Regions from separate parts of the Kitasatospora sp. NPDC056651 genome, predicted to be linked through region 2. Evidence: riboswitches for the same ligand, from Rfam matches in the RefSeq annotation. Region 2 holds a riboswitch; each other region holds the start of a gene.
The links. Region 2 has a riboswitch for cobalamin ahead of ACFRAR_RS21540 (ribonucleoside-diphosphate reductase subunit alpha). Riboswitches for the same ligand answer to the same signal wherever they lie in the genome.
Positions count from the first base shown of each region.

Region 1: another riboswitch for cobalamin. It lies ahead of ACFRAR_RS36010 (prenyltransferase/squalene oxidase repeat-containing protein); the one in region 2 lies ahead of ACFRAR_RS21540 (ribonucleoside-diphosphate reductase subunit alpha).
Region 3: another riboswitch for cobalamin. It lies ahead of ACFRAR_RS36295 (acyl-CoA thioesterase); the one in region 2 lies ahead of ACFRAR_RS21540 (ribonucleoside-diphosphate reductase subunit alpha).

Region 1 is NZ_JBHTWX010000152.1:10,055-16,618, reverse strand. It holds partial or broken gene ACFRAR_RS36015 (prenyltransferase/squalene oxidase repeat-containing protein) at 1-932, opposite strand, end outside; cobalamin riboswitch at 1,150-1,227, opposite strand; cobalamin riboswitch at 1,315-1,469, shown strand; gene ACFRAR_RS36010 (prenyltransferase/squalene oxidase repeat-containing protein) at 1,574-4,399, shown strand; gene ACFRAR_RS36005 (hypothetical protein) at 4,396-5,505, shown strand; gene ACFRAR_RS36000 (CbiQ family ECF transporter T component) at 5,508-6,564, shown strand, end outside.
Region 2 is NZ_JBHTWX010000054.1:44,073-50,636, forward strand. It holds gene ACFRAR_RS21530 (glycoside hydrolase family 26 protein) at 1-601, shown strand, start outside; gene ACFRAR_RS21535 (glycosyltransferase family 39 protein) at 598-2,769, shown strand; cobalamin riboswitch at 2,832-2,974, shown strand; gene ACFRAR_RS21540 (ribonucleoside-diphosphate reductase subunit alpha) at 3,168-5,573, shown strand; gene ACFRAR_RS21545 (ribonucleotide-diphosphate reductase subunit beta) at 5,573-6,564, shown strand, end outside.
Region 3 is NZ_JBHTWX010000157.1:3,333-9,896, reverse strand. It holds gene metE (5-methyltetrahydropteroyltriglutamate--homocysteine S-methyltransferase) at 1-1,425, opposite strand, end outside; cobalamin riboswitch at 1,602-1,776, opposite strand; gene ACFRAR_RS36295 (acyl-CoA thioesterase) at 1,899-2,348, opposite strand; cobalamin riboswitch at 2,542-2,716, opposite strand; gene cobF (precorrin-6A synthase (deacetylating)) at 2,863-3,621, shown strand; gene ACFRAR_RS36285 (S1 family peptidase) at 3,778-4,599, shown strand; partial or broken gene ACFRAR_RS36280 (enoyl-CoA hydratase) at 4,713-4,850, opposite strand; gene mmsB (3-hydroxyisobutyrate dehydrogenase) at 4,847-5,734, opposite strand; gene ACFRAR_RS36270 (enoyl-CoA hydratase/isomerase family protein) at 5,731-6,564, opposite strand, start outside.

The DNA of each region.
Region 1 (6,564 bases), on a different contig from region 2:
GCGCTGGGGGCGGTGTCGGTGGGCTGGTAGCGGAAGCCGCCGCCGGGGTTGAACTGCTGGGCGATCAGGAAGTCCAGCGGGGTCTTGCCGCTGAGGGTGGTGAAGTCCGACCCCTGCGGGTTGATCCCGCAGGCGTTGAGGCCGGAGACGGCCCAGCCGTTGGAGTCGGTGTTGATGCCGTACATCGCGTTGAACGCGCCGGAGGGGGTCAGCTTGGCCCGGAGGAAGTTCTTCGCCCCGACGACCGCGGGGTCGGTGGCGGGCACCCCGGCCACGCACAGCGAGGCCATCGTCGCGCCGGTCATGTCGATGTCGCTGGTCTGGTTCAGCGCGGTCGGGTCGCCCGCCGCCTTGCTGTAGTTCCAGCCGCCGTCGACGTGCTGGTTGGCGCGCACCGCCGCGACCGAGGCGTCCAGCAGCGGCTGCGGCACCCGCTGGGCGCCGCTCTGGGTGCGGGCGCCGCCGAGGGCGAGCAGGGCGAAGACGGTGCCGTTGACGTTGCCGGACGGACCGTAGTAGCCGGGCTCGGCGGTCTGCCAGTAGGAGACCGCGTCGGCGACCAGGTTGCGGCCGGGGCCGACCCGGGCCGGATCGATGCCCGCCGCGTAGGAGTTGAGGATGCCGCGCTCGTAGTCGGTGACCACCGGGTTGGCGCTCGGCCAGGACGGCGCGGCGAGCTGGTTGCGGTACACCAGGCGGGCGTTCTTGGAGGCGTCGCCGCCCGGGGTGACGTCGGCGGCGGCCGTCCCGGCGGCGGCGAAGGCGCTGAACGCCCACTCGTTGGACAGGCCGCTGCCGGCGTAGCCGCCGTCCGCGCCCTGGAGGGTGCGCAGGTAGGCGACGCCGTTGGTGCGGGAGGTGGCGATCTGGGTGGGGGTGGCGGTGGCCCCGGCCGGTATCGCGGTGGCGAGCGCGCAGCCGGCGGCGGCCAGGACGGCAACGGCGGCGGCGAGGCCCCGGCGGGCGGGCAGGCTCCGGTGGGCGGAGAGGTTCCGGTGGACGGGCGGACGGGAGGCGGTGGTCACGGGAAGGGCTCCTGGGGTAGGGGGGCTCCGACCGTGCCCAGGCGCGCCGACGGACGTGCGCCGGCGTGAGGGCGGCCGACGCCCGGATCGCGTGGACGGACTTCCGCAGAGCTGTGCGGCCGCCGGGCATTCGGGCTCGCGGGGTGGACGAGCCACCCCGCACACCGCTGCGCGTCAGCCCCGGATTCGCACCGGGTTCCCCCGCTCGGCCGAGCCGGGACGTTACCGTATTCAGGCCCTTGTCGACCGTGACGCAGGCGATATGACGAAGCGTTGACCCGGTCGGCGCGGGCATGGTCTGATGAAGCGTTTTTCCTCCGTGGCTGTCAGGGGAAGCCGGTGCGAATCCGGCGCTGTCCCGCAACCGTGTGCCCGTCGTGGCGAGCCGTTCCGGCTCGTGGCGGCGGACGAGTCGGAATGCCTGCGCCACGGAACACGCACGAGCGTCGTCGAGGACTGCGACGCGGTACGGAACGCCCCCGTCCCGGGGCGTGCCCTGCTGCGTCCCCGTGTCCGCGCCGGCGCCGGAGTCACAGGGAGTCGTTTCCGTGCCGGTCCACAGACACCGTCCCACCGGGTGGCGGCGAGGCACCGCCGTCCCGGCGGCGGCCACCGCCCTCGCCCTCACCGCGGGCAGCCTGGCCCTGGCGGCACTGCCCGGGACCGCGCACGCGGACCCGATGGAGCAGTGCACCGCCACCTCCGGCGCGGTCGTCGCGGTCGACTTCGGACCGTTCGGCGGCGGCGTGCTGCGCGGCTGCGACGCCCACCCCACCACCGGGATGAACCTGCTGCACAACGCCGGGTTCAGCACCACCGGCACCGCCCACGACGGCCCCGGCTTCATCTGCCGGCTCGGCAACGGCGCGTTCGACGGCGGCACCCAGTACCCGACCCCGGACAAGGAGGCCTGCGTCAACACCCCGCAGGCGACCGGGTACTGGTCCTACTGGATCGCCCCCGCCGGACAGGACACCTGGAAGTACGCCACGCTCGGCGCGATGTCCCAGAAGCCCGGCCCGGGCGAGGTCGAGGCCTGGGTGTACGGCGGCACCGACATCGGCGGCACCAGCGGCACGCCGACCTTCAGCCCGGCATCGGTCCGCGCCACCGGCGGTGCCTCGCCGTCGCCGACCGGCGGCGCGAGCCCGACCGCCTCCCCGACCACGACGCCCACCGGCACCCCGAAGCCGTCCACCGGCGACCTGCCCGCCGCCGCCCGCTGGCTGATCGGCCGGCTGACCGACGGGGACCACGTCGTCGACGACTGGGGCACGGTCGACCACGCCGCCACCGCCGACACCGCCCTCGCGCTCGCCGCGACCGGCGGGCACGACGACACCGTGCGCAAGCTCATCGCCCACCTCGCCGCCCACACCCAGGAGTTCGCGTTCCCCGCCGGCCCCGACGCGGCCCCCGGCGTGCAGGCGGCCGCACTGCTCGCCCTGGTCGCCGAGGCCACCGGCGGGAACCCGCGCGACTTCGGCGGCCACGACCTGATCGCCGCGCTCGCCGGCCACGTCTGCGACGCCCCCGGCAAGGCCGGCGCCTGCACCGCCGCCGGGGACTTCGAGGGCGCCACCTGGCCGATCAACCAGGCGTACGCCCTGCTGGCCCTCGCCCGGGCCGGGGCGGACGTCCCGCCGAGCGCCGTCGCCCGGCTCGCCTCCGCCCAGTGCGCCGACGGCGGCTTCTCGTCCGTCAACATCGCCCCCGGCGACCACTGCGAGGCCGACCCCGCCACCACCGCCCTGGCCGCCCTCACCCTGCGCCGGGCCGGGGCCGCCCCCGAGACCGTCCAGCGGACCACCACCTGGCTCGCCGCCCGGCAGGAGCCCGACGGCGGCTTCCGGCCGTACGCCGGAGCCGGCACGGGCGACACCACCACCACCGCGCTGGCCGCCCAGGCCCTGCACGCCGCCGGCAAGGCCGACGCCCGCGCCGCCGCCACCGGCTGGCTCGCCGCCCGGCAGCTGCCCGGCGGCGGCTTCGGCGCCGACCCCTCGGCCGTCGACGCCGACCACTTCGCCACCGAGCAGTCCGTCCTGGCCCTGGCCGGCACCGACCTCGCCGAGCTGACCCACGACCTCACCACCCCGCAGCCCGGCGGCCGGATGCCCGACCTCGCCAAGGGCGGCGCCTACCTCACCGACCCGGCCCGGCTGCTCGACGGCCACTACTACGAGTCCTTCCCCGGCACCGGCTTCGGCGACTTCGGCCTCACCATCGACGCCGGCTTCGCGCTCGCCGCCACCGGCACCGACGACGCCGCGCTGCGCCGCCTCACCGACTTCCTCGACGGTCGCGGGGCGGACGGCAGCGGGCGCACCGTCGACGACTGGACCGGTGTGGGCACCGAGTTCGCCGGCGGCGGCTCGATCGGCAAGGCCGCGCTGTTCGCCGAGGTGACCGGCCGCAACCCGCGCGCCTTCGCCAGGCAGGACCTGATCGCCGCCCTGGCCGCGGCGGTCTGCGCCGAGCCCGGCAAGGCCCCCGACACCTCCTGCGCCGACCGCGGCAACTACCGGTACGCGACCTCGGTGTTCTCCCAGTCCCTCGGCGTCATGGCCCAGCTGCGGGCCGGGGACGCCGCCCACGCCGCCGAGCCGGTGCGCTACCTGAGTGGCCTCCAGCATCCGGACGGCTCCTGGCCGAGCCTGATCCCGGCCACCGGTGACTCCGACGTGGACAGCACCGCGATCGCCGCGATGGCGCTCGACCTGCGCACCGACGACCCGGAGGCCAAGCGGGCCGTGGACCGCGCGGTCGCCTGGATCGAGGGCCGGCAGCTCGCCGACGGCGGCTTCCCCGGCGCGGCCGGGGACTCCACCAACTCGGCCGCCCTCGCCGTCCAGGCGCTCTCGCTGCGGGCCGGGCAGTACGGCACCGCGATCGCCCGGGCCCGGGACTTCCTGGCCGGGCAGCAGAACCCGGACGGCGGCTTCAACGTCGCGGCCGGGGGACAGCCGGGCTCGGACGTGCGGGCGTCCACCCAGGTGCTGGGCGGCGCGGTCGGCACCTCCTTCGGCACGCTGAGCCGGCCGGTGGGGGGTGAGGCCACCCCGCGGCCGACCGCGTCGCCGACGGGCTCGGGCTCGCCCACGGCGTCCGGGCCGTCCACCGCCACCAACTCGCCCGCCGCCACCAACTCGCCCGCCGCCACCAACTCGCCCACCGCCACGGGCTCGCCGGGCGCCGGTGGCGCGGACGACGGCGCCGGGCCGGCCGGCAACCCCGGCCCGACCGGCTCCGACCTGGCCCGGACCGGCACCGACGTGGACGCCCTCGCCCTGCCGGCGGTGGCCCTGCTGCTGGCCGGCGGCACCGCCGTCGGCATCCGCCGCGCCCGCACCAGCCCGGGGAGGCACCGGTGAACACCCCCCGTACGAACGGCCGTCGGACGGCGTCCCCGCTCGGCGCCGTGACCGGCGTCCTGGCCCTGCTCGGCACGGCCACCCCGGCCGCCGCCACCCCGCAGCCGATCGACCAGTGCACCGCCGGCTCGGGCGTCGTCCTGGCCGTGGACATGAGCAGGTGGGGCGGCCCGGTGCTGCGCTCCTGCGGCACCACCCCGACCAGCGGCTACGAGCTGCTCAACCAGGGCGGCTGGCGGACCACCGGCACCGGCCACGACGGCCCGGCCTTCATCTGCCGGATCGGGTACAGCGGTTACCAGGGCGGCAAGCAGTTCCCGACGGCCGACCAGGAGAAGTGCGTGCTCACCCCGCCGGCCAGCGCCTACTGGTCGTACTGGCACGCCGATCCCGGGGACAAGGACTGGAGTTACAGCCAGCTCGGCGCGATGTCCTACCACCCGAAGCCCGGCAGCGTCGACCTGTGGATCTTCGGCGGCACCAACATCGAGGGCACCGAGGGCCGCCCCACCGTCTCGCCGGAATCGCTGCGGGCCCACAACACCGCCCCGGGCGGCAGTGGAAGCTCCGGCAGCTCCGGCGGGACCGGAGCGGGCACCGGCTCGGGCGGCAACGGCGCCGGCGGGTCCGGGAGTTCGGGCGGTGGCACCGGTGGTGGCAGCAGTAGTGGTGGCAGCAGCGGTGGCGCGGGCAGCGCCGCGAACGGCGGCGGCTCCGGCCGGGGCCCCGCGGCCACGCCCCCGCCCGCCGGGGCCCGGCCGCCCGCCGCGGGAGGTGTGCCCGCCCCCGATGTCCCCGCCCCCGACGCCCCCGCACCCGTCGACGGCGCGCCGCCCGCCGAGGGAGCGCCCGAGCAGGCCCCGACCGCCGCCGCGCCCGAGGAGACCCCGGCCCCGACCGGCACGCCCGCGCCCACCGACACCCCCGCCGACCAGGCGGCGCCGCCCCCGTCCCCGACCACCGTCGTGGTGGACGCCGCCCCCGCCGCCGAGCCCAAGACCAGCACCGGATCGGTACTGCCCCTGGTCTTCACCGTGCTGGCCGCCGTGGTGCTCGGCGGGGCCGGCGTGGCGTCCGCCCGTCGGCGCCGCCGGCGGACGCGGTGACGGTGACGACCGCGGCCCTGGACGGCCGCCGGGCGCCGCGCACCCTGCACCCGGTGGCCTGGTGGGCCTGGGCGCTGGCGCTCGCCACCGCCGCCAGCCGCACCACCAACCCGCTGCTGCTCCTGCTGGTGCTGGCCGTGCTCGGCTACGTCGTCAGCGCCCGCCGCACCGACGCGCCCTGGGCGCGCGGCTTCGGCTACTACCTCTGGCTGGCCCTGGTGGTGATCGCGATCCGGGTGGCGTTCCGCTGCGTCTTCGCGACCGGCGTCACCGCGAGCGACCACGTCATGTTCACCCTGCCGCACATCCCGACCCCGGCCTGGTACGCGGGCATCGAGATCGGCGGCCCGGTGTCGCTGGAGGCGGTGCTCTCCTCCGCCTTCGACGGGCTGCGGCTGGCCTGCCTGATCTGCTGCATCGGCGCCGCCAACACCCTGGCCAACCCCAAGCGGGCGCTGCGGGTGCTGCCGGGCGCGCTGTACGAGCTGGGCGTGGCCGTCACGGTCTCGGTGAGCGTCGCGCCGCAGCTCGTCCAGAGCGTCCAACGGGTCGCCCGGGCCCGACGGTTGAGGGCCGGCGGCGGCAAGGGCGTACGGGCGCTGCGCGGCATCGTCGTCCCCGTCCTGGAGGACGCGCTGGAACGCTCGCTGAAGCTGGCCGCCGCGATGGACTCGCGCGGCTACGGCCGCTCGGGCACCGTAGCCCGTGGCTCCCGCCTGGCCACCGGTGCCCTGATGCTGCTCGGCATGGCCGGGCTCTGCGCGGGGGCGTACGGACTGCTGGACGGCACCGCGCCGGCCTTCCTGGGCATCCCGGCGCTGCTGGCCGGCTCGGCGCTGTGCTGCGCGGGCCTGGCCCTCGGCGGGCGGCGGGTGCGCCGCACCACCTACCGGCCGGATCGGTTCCGGGCTGCCGAGTGGGGCGTGACGGCCAGCGGGATCCTGGCCGCGGTGACGCTGTTCGGCACCGTCGGCTACGACCCGACCGACCTGTCGCCCTCGCTGCACCCGCTGAGCTGGCCCGCGCTGCCGCTGGTGCCCGCCGTCGCGGTGCTGCTGG
Region 2 (6,564 bases):
CACCGACGACTACGTGCGCGGCGTCGCCAAGTCCGTCGCCAAGTTCAACCTGCCGATCGCCATCAGCATCGCCCACGAGATGAACGGCGACTGGTACCCGTGGGGCCGTCAGGCCGCCACCCCCGAGGACTTCGTGGCCGCCTGGCGCCACGTCCACGACATCTTCGACCAGGCCGGCGCCACCAACGTGATCTGGGTCTGGAGCCCCAACATCACCGACCCCGCGCCCAACACCCGCCTGGCGCCGTACTACCCCGGCGACACCTACGTCGACTGGGCCGGCATGACCGGCTACTTCACCAAGAGCGGGCCGAAGACCTTCGAGGCCCTGTACGGGCCGACCATGACCGAGATCCGCGCCTTCTGCAAGAAGCCCTTCTTCATCAGCGAGACCGCCTCCGAGCAGGGCAAGCGCCAACGCGCCGACATCGACCAGCTGTTCTCCGGACTGGAGGCGCACGACGACATCGTCGGCTTCGTCTGGTTCAACATCGTCAAGCGGGCGGACTGGCGGGTCGAGGCCGTCCCGGACACCCTCGCGGCGTTCAAGCAGCGCGTGTCCGACCCCCGTTACGGCTTCGACATCCGGAATCCCCGATGAGCACTGAGTCCGACTTCTCCCCCGTCCCGCCCGGCTCCCCCGTCCCGCCCGGCCGCGCCGACCACGGCGCGGTGGCCGAGCCGCAGCCGGACCTCATCGCCCAGGGCCGGGCCCGCCGCCGCGCCGCCCAAGCCCAGCAGGCCGAGCCCGAGCAGGTCGAGCCCGAGCAGGCCTTCACCGGACAGAACTTCGCCGGACAAGGCTTCGCCGGGCAGGGCCGCGCCGAGCAGGACCGCGCCGCCCACGTGCCGGCGGCCGGAACCCGGCCGGACTTCGCCGAGCAGGGCCACGCCGCGTACGACCCGCCGACCGCACCCCGGCCGGACTTCGTCGAACAGGGCCGGGCCGCCCGCCGCCGTGCCGCCCAGGCCGCGATGGCCGAAGCCCGGCCGGAGCCCGTCGAGCCCCAGCCGGAGCCGGTCGCCCCGAGCCCCGTCGCCCAGGACCCCGTCGCCCCGAGCCCCGTCGCCCAGGGCCGGGCCGCCCGGCGCCGCGCCGCCCAGGCCCAGTCGGCCGAGCCCGAGCAGGACTTCGCCGGACAGGGCCGCACGGCCGTCGCCGTGGACGAGGCCGTGGACGAGGCCGGGCCCCGCCGCACGACCGGCGCCGTCGACAACCCCGACGGCATACCGCTGGCCCCGTACACCATCCCGGAGGTCCCGGCGATCGGCTGGGACCCGGGCACCAGCCCGCGTCGGCGCTGGATCGCCCGCGGCCTGCTGGGCGCCGTGCTGACCGTCCAGGCCGCGCTCTCACTGCGCCTGCTGGCCGCCGCCCACCCCGACGAGGCCGCCACCATGGTCGCCGGCCGCCAACAGCTCGACCACCTGCTGCACGGCACCACGGTCACCACCGACCTGGTCGAACGAGTGCAGGGCTCGCCCTGGCTCTACCCGCCGCTGGCCGGCGCCGCCGCCGACGCCAACGGCATCTGGGGCACCCGGCTGCTCAGCCTCGGCTTCGCGCTGATCACCACGGTGCTGCTGTACTCGCTGACCCGGCGCCTGTTCAACGAGCGGGTGGCCATCTGCGCCATCGCCGTCTACGCCGTCCTCCAGTCCACCGTCGTGACCGGCTTCTACGCCGCGCCCGAGTCCCTCGCCGTGCTCCTGGTCGCGCTCGCGGCCTGGGCCACGGTGTTCACCGCCCGCCGCCATCCGGCCCTGGCCCTGCTCGCCGCCCCACCCGCGGCCCTGGCCTGCGCCGTCGCCTACTCCGCGGCCTTCGCCCTCCCGGCCCTGGTCGCCCTCGCCTTCGCCTGCGCCCGGCCGTACCACCGGGCCGGCCCGGCCGCCCTGCGCGCGCTGCTGGCGGGCGCCGGCACCCTCGTCCTGCTGCTCCCGGGCGGCACGCTCGGCAAGCTCGCCGGGTGGTCGCCCTCCCAGGGCAACACCGCCGGCTCGGCCGGCTCGATCCTGCTCTCCACGCTCCAGTGGGCCGGCCTGTTCACCGTCCTCGCGGTGGCCGGCACCATCGCCTACGCGCGCCGCGAGCAGATGAACGAGCACGACGCGCCCGAGAAGGACCCCGTTCCCACGACCCGGGGCCAGCGCGCCCTGCTCGGCACCGTCCTGACCGTCACCGCCCTGCTGGTCCCCGCCGCCCACGTGTGGACCGGCACCTCCGGCGCGCTGTTCCGCCACCTCGCCTACGGCATGCTGCTGGCCGCCCCGCTCGCCGGGGTCGGCCTGACCCGACTGGTCGGCGCCCACTTCCGCCACCCCCAGCTGGGCATCCTGGTCTGGGTCGCGCTGCTCGCCCTCGGCCTGGAGCAGTCCGCCCTGCGCTACCAGAACGGCCCCGACTCCGGCCGTCTGCTGGCCGTCCTGCGGGTCCACACCGAGCCCGAGGGCCGCTACCTCACCGAGGTCGACGGACTCGCCGAGTACTACCTCGGCGGCGTCTCCAAGCCCGAGCAGTGGATCTCCTCGCGCACCGGCACGGAGTACCGCGACGCCGCCGGGGTGCAGCACCACGGAGACGACGGCAGCGTGGCCGCGATCCGGGACGGCTGGTTCACCGTGGTCGTCCTCGACAGCACCGCGCCGAAGGCCACCGACCGGGCCCTGAGCGACGCCGTGACGGCCTCCGGCAACTACCGGCTGGTGGCCCAGTTCACCTCCCCGACCGGCGATTCGAGCACGTACAAGGTCTATCTCAAGCACTGACGGGCCACCCGGTCCATCCGCACCCGCGACACGACAGGCACAACATATGGTGCCGCCGCAAGCTGGCGGCACTACATGTATGCTCGCTTCTGCTGTCGATGCAGGGGAACCCGGTGCGAATCCGGGACTGCCCCGCAGCGGTGTGCGGACGGCTCCAGCAGCCGTACCGCGAGTCCGAGTACCTGCCGACGGCCTGCGCCACGGCCCTCCCGCAGAGGCCGCGCGCCAGCACGAGCAGTACACCTCCGGGCCTCGCGGGCGGGCCGGGGAGTCACCGTCGCGCGACGCCGTTTGCGTTCGTGCCGTGCTCCCCTGCCCCGATCGGCCCGGCGGCCCCCGATCACCGCCGCCGATCGCCGCCAGGAGAGAGCGCCTTGACCACCGCCGCCTCAGTCACCCTGCCCGCCCAGGGCACCGGTACCGCCTTCACCGACCCGACGGTCTCCGACCCCGGCGGCGCCCTGCTGCGGCTGCTCACCGACCGCAGCACCGACCTCACCGAGGTCGACCCCGGCCACGTCGCCGCCGCCGCGCTGCGCGGCCGCCACGCCGGCTCGGACTTCGCCGAGCTGCGCGGGCTGGCCGTGGACGCCGCCGCGTCGATGATCGCCGAGGACCCGCAGTACTCGAAGCTGGCCGCCCGCCTGCTCGCGCTGGAGATCGTCGACGAGGCGAACAGCCAGGGCTCGGTCTCCTTCTCCGCCTCGATCGCCGTCGGCCACGCCGAGGGCCTGATCGGCGACACCACCGCGGACTTCGTCGCCAAGCACGCCGCCGCCCTGGACGCGCTGATCGACACCGCGGGCGACGACCGCTTCGAGTACTTCGGCCTGCGCACCGTGCAGTCCCGCTACCTGCTGCGCCACCCGATCACCCGCAAGGTGATCGAGACCCCGCAGCACTTCCTGCTCCGCGTCGCCTGTGGCCTGGCGGTCGGCGACACCGAGCAGTCCGTGCGCGAGGTCGCCGAGCTGTACGGCCTGATGAGCCGCCTGGAGTACCTGACCTCCTCGCCGACGCTCTTCAACTCCGGCACCCGGCACCCGCAGATGTCCAGCTGCTACCTGCTGGACTCGCCGCTGGACAACCTGGACTCGATCTACAACCGCTACGCGCAGATCGCCCGCCTCTCCAAGCACGCCGGCGGCATCGGCCTGTCCTACTCGCGCATCCGCTCGCGCGGCAGCCTGATCCGCGGCACCAACGGCAAGTCCAACGGCATCGTGCCGTTCCTGCGCACCCTCGACTCCTCGGTCGCCGCCGTCAACCAGGGCGGCCGGCGCAAGGGCGCGGCCTGCGTCTACCTGGAGACCTGGCACGCCGACATCGAGGAGTTCCTGGAGCTCCGCGACAACACCGGCGAAGAGGCCCGCCGCACCCACAACCTCAACCTGGCGCACTGGATCCCGGACGAGTTCATGCGCCGGGTCAACGCCAACGAGGACTGGTCGCTGTTCTCCCCGGCCGACGTGCCCGAGCTGGTCGACCTGTGGGGCGCCGACTTCGACGAGGCCTACCGCAAGGCCGAGCTGGCCGGCAAGGCCGTCCGCACCATCCCGGCGCAGACCCTGTACGCCCGCATGATGCGCACCCTGGCACAGACCGGCAACGGCTGGATGACCTTCAAGGACGCCTCCAACCGCGCCGCCAACCAGACCGCGCTGCCGGGCCGCACCGTGCACTCCTCCAACCTGTGCACGGAGATCCTGGAGGTCACGGACGACTCCGAGACCGCCGTCTGCAACCTGGGCTCGGTCAACCTCGGCGCCCACGTGGCCCCGGGTGCCACCGCCGACGACCTGGTCAACGCCATGGACTGGGAGCGGCTGGACGCCACCGTGCGCACCGCCGTCACCTTCCTCGACCGCGTGGTGGACATCAACTTCTACCCGACCACCGAGGCCGGCACCTCCAACTCCCGCTGGCGGCCGGTCGGCCTCGGCGTGATGGGCCTCCAGGACGTCTTCTTCAAGCTGCGGATCGACTTCGACTCGGCCGAAGCCGCGCGACTGTCCACGCTCATCGCCGAGCGCGTCATGCTCACCGCGTACGAGCGCTCCGCCGACCTGGCCGAGCAGCTCGGCCGCCACGAGGCGTACGGCGAGACCCGCGCCGCCCGCGGCGAGCTGCACATCGACCACTTCCCGACGGCCGCGCCGCAGTGGGGCGAGAAGTGGGACGCGCTGCGCGCCCGCATCGCCGTCACCGGCCTGCGCAACTCGCTGCTGCTGGCCATCGCGCCGACCGCGACCATCGCGTCCATCGCCGGCGTGTACGAGTGCATCGAGCCGCAGGTGTCCAACCTGTTCAAGCGCGAGACGCTGTCCGGCGAGTTCCTCCAGGTCAACCCGTACCTGGTGCGCGAGCTCAAGGAGCTCGGCGTCTGGGACCAGCAGACCCGCGACGCGCTGCGCGACGCCAACGGCTCCGTCCAGGACCTGAACTGGCTGCCGGAAGGGGTGCGTTCGCTGTACCGCACCGCCTGGGAGCTGCCGCAGCGCGCGCTGATCGACCTGGCCGCGGCGCGCATGCCGTACCTGGACCAGAGCCAGTCCCTGAACCTGTTCATGGCGGCGCCGACCATCGGCAAGCTCAGCTCGATGTACGCCTACGCGTGGAAGGTCGGTCTGAAGACCACCTACTACCTGCGTTCGCGCCCGGCGACCCGCATCGCCCAGGCCGCGTCCGGCACCGCCCGCGCCGCCGCCCCGGTGCCGGTGAACACCCCCTCCCTCACCCCGGAGCAGGAAGCCGCCATCGCCTGCTCCCTGGAGAACCCCGAGTCCTGCGAGGCCTGCCAGTAATGTCCGACGACCGCCAGAAGATGCTGCTCGACCCCGGCTTCGAGCTGACCCTGCGCCCGATGCGCTACCCGTCGTTCTACGACCGGTACCGGGACGCCATCAAGAACACCTGGACCGTCGAGGAGGTGGACCTGCACTCCGACGTCGCCGACCTGGCGAAGCTCAGCGAGGGCGAGCGCCACCTCATCGGGCGACTGGTCGCGTTCTTCGCGACGGGTGACTCGATCGTCTCCAACAACGTGGTGCTGAGCCTCTACAAGCACATCAACTCCCCGGAGGCGCGGCTGTACCTGTCGCGTCAGCTGTTCGAGGAGGCCGTGCACGTCCAGTTCTACCTGACGCTGCTGGACACCTACCTGCCCGACCCGGAGGACCGCAACGCGGCCTTCGCCGCGGTGGAGAACATCCCCTCCATCCGCCAGAAGGCCCAGTTCTGCTTCAAGTACATGAACGCGGTCGACCACATCGACTCGCTCCAGACGAAGGAGGACAGGCGGGCGTTCCTGCTCAACCTGATCTGCTTCGCGGCGTGCGTCGAGGGCCTGTTCTTCTACGGCGCGTTCGCCTACGTGTACTGGTTCCGGAGCCGGGGCCTGCTGCACGGTCTCGCGACCGGCACCAACTGGGTGTTCCGCGACGAGTCCATGCACATGGACTTCGCGATGTCGGTCGTGGACACGGTCCGCGAGGAGGAGCCCGACCTCTTCGACGACGAGATGGCCAAGCAGGTCACCGAGATGCTGGAGGAGGCCGTCGAGGCCGAGCTCCAGTTCGCCAAGGACCTCTGCGGTGACGGTCTCGCCGGCATGAACACCGAGTCGATGCGCCAGTACCTGGAGGCCGTCGCCGACCAGCGCCTCGCGCGGCTCGGCCTGCCGATCCGGTACGGGTCCACCAACCCGTTCGGGTTCATGGAGCTCCAGAACGTCCAGGAGCTGACCAACTTCTTCGAGCGCCGCGTGTCGGCGTACCAGGTGGCCGTCGAGGGCTC
Region 3 (6,564 bases), on a different contig from region 2:
CCGCTCCCGGTAGGCCGCCGCGTCGATCCTCCCGGCGTTCAGGTCGGCGCGTGCGATGCGCAGTTCGGTGGTCTGCGGGAAGGAGCCGATGGTGGTGGTCGGCAGCAGCGGCAGGCCGAGCCGGGCGTGCTGGGCCTCGGCCCGCCGAGGGTAGGCCTGGGCGCGGCGGGTGTCGTCGGCGGTGACGGCGGCGGCCCGGGCGCGGACCGCCGGGTCGTGGGTGATCGGGGAGTTGACGCGGGAGGCGAGGTCGGCGCGGTTGGCGGCGAGCTCGGCCGTGACGGCGCCGGTGCCCTCGCGCAGGGCCCGGGCGAGCAGGGCGGCCTCGCGCGCCTTCTGCTTGGCGAAGGCCAGCCAGCGCGCGATCTGCGGGTCGATGTCGCGCTCGGCGGCGGCGTCGATCGGCACGTGCAGCAGCGAGCAGGCCGGCGCCACGTCGACGGTGTCCGCGAGGCCCAGCAGGGTGGCCAGGGTCGCGAGGGACTTCTCCAGGTCGTTGATCCAGATGTTGCGGCCGTCGATCACCCCGGCCACCAGCCGCTTGCCGGGCAGCCCGCCCACCGCGGCGAGGTCCTCCAGGTTCGCGGCGGCGGGGCCGGTGAAGTCCAGCGCCAGACCCTCGACCGGGGACTTGGCCAGCACCGCCAGCGCCTCGCCGAGCCGGTCGAAGTAGCTCGCGACCAGCAGCTTGGGCCGCTCGGTGAGGGCGCCCAGCTCACGGAGGGCGCGGGCGGCCGCGTTCAGCTCCGCCGGGGTGCGGTCCTGCACCAGCGCGGGCTCGTCCAGCTGCGTCCACTCGGCACCGGCGTCCTTCAGCGCGGCGAGCAGTTCCGCGTAGACCGGCAGCAGCCGGTCCAGCAGGGTGATCGGCTGGAAGTCGGCCGCCACCCCGGGGGCCGGCTTGGCCAGCAGCAGGTAGGTCACCGGCCCCACCAGCACCGGCCGGGCGGTGTGGCCGAGCGCGAGGGCCTCCTCGAACTCGGCGACGGCCTTGGCCGGGTTCGCGACGAACACCGTGTCCGGGCCCAACTCCGGCACCAGGTAGTGGTAGTTGGTGTCGAACCACTTGGTCATCTCCAGCGGTGCGACGTCCTGGGTGCCGCGCGCCATCGCGAAGTACCCGTCCAGCGGGTCGGCGTCGACGGCCTCCCGGTGCCGCGCGGGGATCGCGCCGACCGCCACGGTGGTGTCCAGCACGTGGTCGTAGAGGGAGAAGTCGCCGGTCGGCACCTCCGCCACCCCGGCCTCGGCGGACTGCGCCCAGTTCGTCCGGCGCAGCTCGGCGGCGGTGGCCAGCAACGCCTCGGCCGTGACCGTGCCCTTCCAGTACCCCTCGATCGCCTTCTTCAGTTCCCGGTGACGGCCCTGCCGGGGGTAGCCGTACGCGGTGGCCACGGACGCCGCGGCTGCGGACTTCGCTGTCAAGGGACTCTCCTTCGCGAGCCTGAATCCTCAAGTGCCCGGTGACGGCACGAGGACGCGAAGGGATGACGGACCTGACGGACGTCCGCACCCGTGCACGGCTCCGCCCGGTATGGTCGCCGACCCGCCCACGAGGTCACCGGATGGCCGCGCGCGAACGGTCGCGCACGGGCAGTGGCAGGTCTTCGGACTCGCGGGCGCGCCCTCCCCGGCCTGAACCAGGGGTGGACACCTACTGGCCGTCGCTTCCCAGACCCGTCCCGGGTCCAGTGCGTATGACGGCGGTCGTTCCCACTCACCGCTGCGGGGCAGTCCCGGACTGGCCAGTCGAAAGGCGTCACCGGGTTCCCTCTTGCGACGCCCCGCCTGGCGGGCGGGGCGAACCAGCTGCGCCGCCAGCTTAGGGGCAAACCACCGTGGCCGAGGCGGAAATCTCGAAAGGCGTCTGCATGGTGAGACGTCGCGGCCGCGCGCGGCTACTCGGCCGAGCCCCCGAGCGGCCGGTCGGCGTCGCCCTCCGGGGCCAGTTCCGGTACCGGGTGGGGCTTGCCCTCGGAGTCGACCGCCACGAAGACCAGTTGCGCCGTCGCCACCCTGGTGACGGGCCCGGCGAGGTTCCACCGCTCCGAGGTCACCACCACCGACACGTCCATCGAGGTCCGCCCGGCGCGGCCGACCCGGGCGCGGACGGTGAGGAGGTCCCCCGCCTTGACGGGCGCCAGGAACGACATCTCCCGGACCGAGACGGTGACCGCGGGAACGCCGGCGTGCCGGCCCGCGGCGGCGGCCGCCGCGTCGTCGATCAGCTTCATCATCACGCCGCCGTGCACCGTCCCGTAGAGGTTGGTGTCGTGGTCGCTCATGATGTGCGCGAGGGTGACCGCCGAGTCGGCCGGGGTGCGGGAGAGGACGGAGGGACTGGTCACAGCGACGGCCCGCCCGTCATGGCGCCGTGGGAACCGTGGTCGGCGTTCCGCTGCACGGAACTCTCCTTCGTGAGGTCGCGCGCCCCGGGCGTGCCGAGGAGCGGGCAGCCGTCCGTATACGGTCCACCCGCACCGTCGGCCCGACTCGGGGTCGTGGTGGGACCGCGGGCCACCACGGCACGCGGGCAGCGGCAGGTCTTCGGACTCGCGGGCACGCCCTCCCGGCCGGAACCGGGGACGGACGCCCACCGGCCGTCGCTTCCCGGCCCCGTTGCCGGGCCCGGTGCACGGGACGGCGGTCGCTCCCGCTCACCGCTGCGGGGCGGTCCCGGACCGGCCAGTCGAAAGGCGTCACCGGGTTCCCTCTTGCGACGCCCCGCCTGGCGGGCGGGGCGAACCAGCTGCCCCGCCAGCTTACGTCCATCCGCGCAGCTCACGGCCACCGCCCACCTCTTCGGTCGGTCCACGCACGACCCCTGGGGCCGCGCGCCCGGGCGGACGGCAGAATGTCCCCATGCGGCACATCTACGTCATCGGCATCGGCGCGGGCGACCCCGACCACCTCACCCTGCAGGCGGTCAAGGCGATCGCCCGCACCGACGTCTTCTTCGTCCTCGACAAGAGCGAGGAGCGACAGGACCTGATCCGGCTGCGCCGCCGGATGCTGGCCGACCACGGCCGGCCCGGGCACCGCGTGGTCGAGGTGCCGGACGCGGAGCGCGACCGCACCACCCCCGCGTACGCGGCCGCCGTGGACGACTGGCGGGTGCGCCGCGCCGACCTGGTCGAGCGTCTGGTCGCCGAACACCTCGGCCCGGACGAGCGCGCCGCGTTCCTGGTCTGGGGCGACCCGGCCCTCTACGACAGCGTCATCGCGGTGGTGGAGGACGTGTCGGCCCGGGGCGGGGCGCCGTTCGAGTACGAGGTGGTCCCGGGCATCAGCAGCGTGTCCGCGCTCGCCGCCCGGCACCGCACCACGCTGACCAGGGTCGGCCGCCCGGTGCAGATCACCACCGGGCGCCGCCTGGCCGAGGGGTTTCCCGAGGGGGTGGACGACGTGGTGGTGATGCTCGACGGCCGGGCCGCCTTCACCGAGATCGACCCCGAGGGGCTGGACATCCACTACGGCGCCTACCTCGGCACCCCCGACGAGGTGCTGGTCTCCGGGCCGCTCGCCGAGACCGCCCCGCGGATCCGCGAGGTGCGGGAGCGGGCCCGCGAGCGCAAGGGCTGGATCATGGACACCTACCTGCTCCGGCGCTCGGGCGACTGACCGGACGCGGCACCGGCGAGCGGGGCGGGAGGTTCCCTCCCGCCCCCTCGGGGGGATATCCCCACCGTCCTCGCACCCGCTGCCCTGATGGCCCGGTGGATCTTGGAGAGCAAGGCTGAAGGCATCCGGAAACTCCGGTTCCAAGGAGGATGTCTGATGTTCAGTCGGAACCCCGTACGGCGTCGCGCGGCCCGCGTCGCGGCCGTCTCCGTGCTCGCCGTGGGACTCACCGCCGTGACGGTCGGCAGTGCCGGGGCGATCGTCAACGGGACGGACGCCACGCAGCGCTATCCGTTCATGGCCTCGGTCCCGGTGTCGGCCCCGGGCCTGGACGACGGCGTCTGCGGTGCCTCGTTGATCGACCGCCAGTGGGTGCTGACGGCGGCCCACTGCGTCGACCCGAACCTGGTCACGCCCACCGGGACCGTCCGGATCGGCAGCTCCGAGCGCAGGTCCGGCGGCACCGTCCGCGCCGTCGCCGGCACGTTCACCCACCCCGGCTACCGGCAGGGAGGGGGCGCCGGGCCCAACCTGAACGACGTCGCGCTGATCCGTCTGGACCGCCCGGTGAAGGAACGGCCCGTTCCCGTCGCCGAGCGGCCCGGTGTCCCCGGCACCCCGACCCGGCTGCTCGGCTTCGGCACCGTCGTCGACACCGACGATCTCGGCGGCCTGCGGTTCCCCGACCACCTCCAGCAGCTGGACACCCGCCGGGCGGCCGAATCCGAGTGCGACCCGGGCTACGCCGACCCCACCCGGCTGTGCACCGTCAGCCGGGTCCCGCGGGCGATGGCCTGCTTCGGCGACTCCGGCGGGCCGCAGATCCAGCGCGGCCGGGGCGGGCGGTGGGAACTCATCGGCGTCACCTCCGGCCCGGGCATCGGCGGGCATGTCCCGTGCGCCTCCGGCCCCGGCCTCTACAGCAGCGCACCCGCCTTCGCCGACTGGATCCGCGCGACCGTCCGCGCGAACAGCTGACCCGCTACGACCCGCGCGCGGCGCGCCGCCCCGGAGGTGGGGCGGCGCACCCGGGCGACACCGTCAGCGGTCGGTGAACTCCGGCGGGCGCCTCTCGGCGAAGGCCGTCATCCCCGGTCCCAGGCCGCGAACGCTGCCACGATTTCGGTCATCAGCCGGGTGTTGAGCGCGTTGAGCACCTTCGGCCGGTCGAGCGTGATCAGCCCCACCCGCCCCCTGCGCTCGGCCGGGATCGTCTCGTAGCCGGTCACTCGCCGTCCTCCCTCAGGGTGGTGATGATCGCGGAGAAGTCCAGCCCGCCCGCCTCGCCCTGGGCGAAGGCGGCGTACGACTCCGCTGCCCGGCGCCCGAATTCGGCCGGGACGGCGCAGGCGGTGGCGGCGTCGGCGGCCAGCCCGAGGTCCTTGGCCATCAGGGCGGCGGCGAACCCGGCCGCGTACTCCCGGTTCGCCGGGCTGGCCGGGACCGGCCCGGGGACCGGGCAGTTGGTGGTGAGTGCCCAGCACTGGCCGGAGGCGGTGGCGGCGACATCGAAGAGGGCCTGGTGACTGAGCCCCAGGCTCTCCCCGAGGACGAAGGCCTCGCTCACCGCGATCATCGACACCCCGAGGATCATGTTGTTGCAGAGCTTCGCGGCCTGCCCGGCACCGGCCGGGCCGCAGTGCACCACCTTGCGGCCCATGGCCGCCAACACCGGCTCCACCTCGGCGAACTCGCCGTCGGAGCCGCCCACCATGAAGGTCAGGCTCGCGGCCTCGGCCCCGGGCACCCCGCCGGAGACCGGCGCGTCCACCGCCCGGTGTCCGGCGGTGCGGGCGAGGTCGGCGGCGATCCGGGCGTCGCCGACCGCGATGGTGGAGCAGTCCACGAACAGCGCGCCACTGGGCGCCGCCTCCGTCAACTCCCGGTAGGTCTCCAGGACATGGCGTCCGGCCGGGAGCATGGTGACGACCGCCTCGGCCGCCGCCACCGCCGCCGCGGCCGAGCCGGCCACGGTCACGCCGTGCCCGGCCGCCCGGTCCCGGGCCACGTCCGACAGGTCGTAGCCGGTCACCCGGTGCCCGGCCTTGACCAGGTTGGCGGCCATCGGGCCGCCCATGTTGCCCAGTCCGACGAATCCGATGCTGTGGGTCACCAGCGCTCCAGGGGTGAGGTGGCGGCGAGCCCGAGTTCACGCTCGCCGAGCGGGGCGAAGTAGCGGGCCACCGCGGCGGGTTCGACGGCGTTCAGCGCCGCCGGGCGCCAGCGTGGCGACCGGTCCTTGTCGATCACCTGAGCCCGGATGCCCTCGGCGAGGTCCGGCGTGGCGAGCGCCGCGCAGGAGGTGCGGTACTCCTGGTCCAGCACCGCCTCCAGCGGGCCGACCGAGCGGGCCCGGCGCAGCGCGGTCAGCGTGGCCTTCACCGCGGTCGGGGAGTTGGCGGTGATCCGGTCCGCGGCCTTCTTCGCCTCGGGCTCCCCGCTGTCCCGGAGGCGGTCGAGGATCTCCTCCACCGTGCCGGCCGCGTAGCAGTGGTCGATCCAGCCGCGCTGCCCGGCCAGCACGCCGCCCGGCGAGGCCCCGACGTGTCGGCGCAGCGCGTCGTGCACGGTCAGCTCGGCCAGGTCGTCCAGCAGCGCCGGGAGCCGCTCGGCGGACACGAAGTGGTCGGCGAGCCCGCACAGCAGCGCGTCAGCGGCGCCGACGGAGCCGGCGGTCAGGGCGAGGTGGGTGCCGAGCTCGCCGGGGGCGAGCGCGAGCAGGTAGGTGCCGCCGACGTCGGGGACGAAGCCGATGCCGGCCTCCGGCAGGGCGACCCGGGTCGTCTCGGTGACGATCCGGACGCTGCCGTGGGCGGAGACGCCGACGCCGCCGCCCATCACGATGCCGCCCATCAGCGCGACGTAGGGCTTGGGGTAGCGGGCGATCCGGGCGTTGAGGCGGTACTCGTCCCGCCAGAACTCCTCGACGGCGCCCGGGTCCCC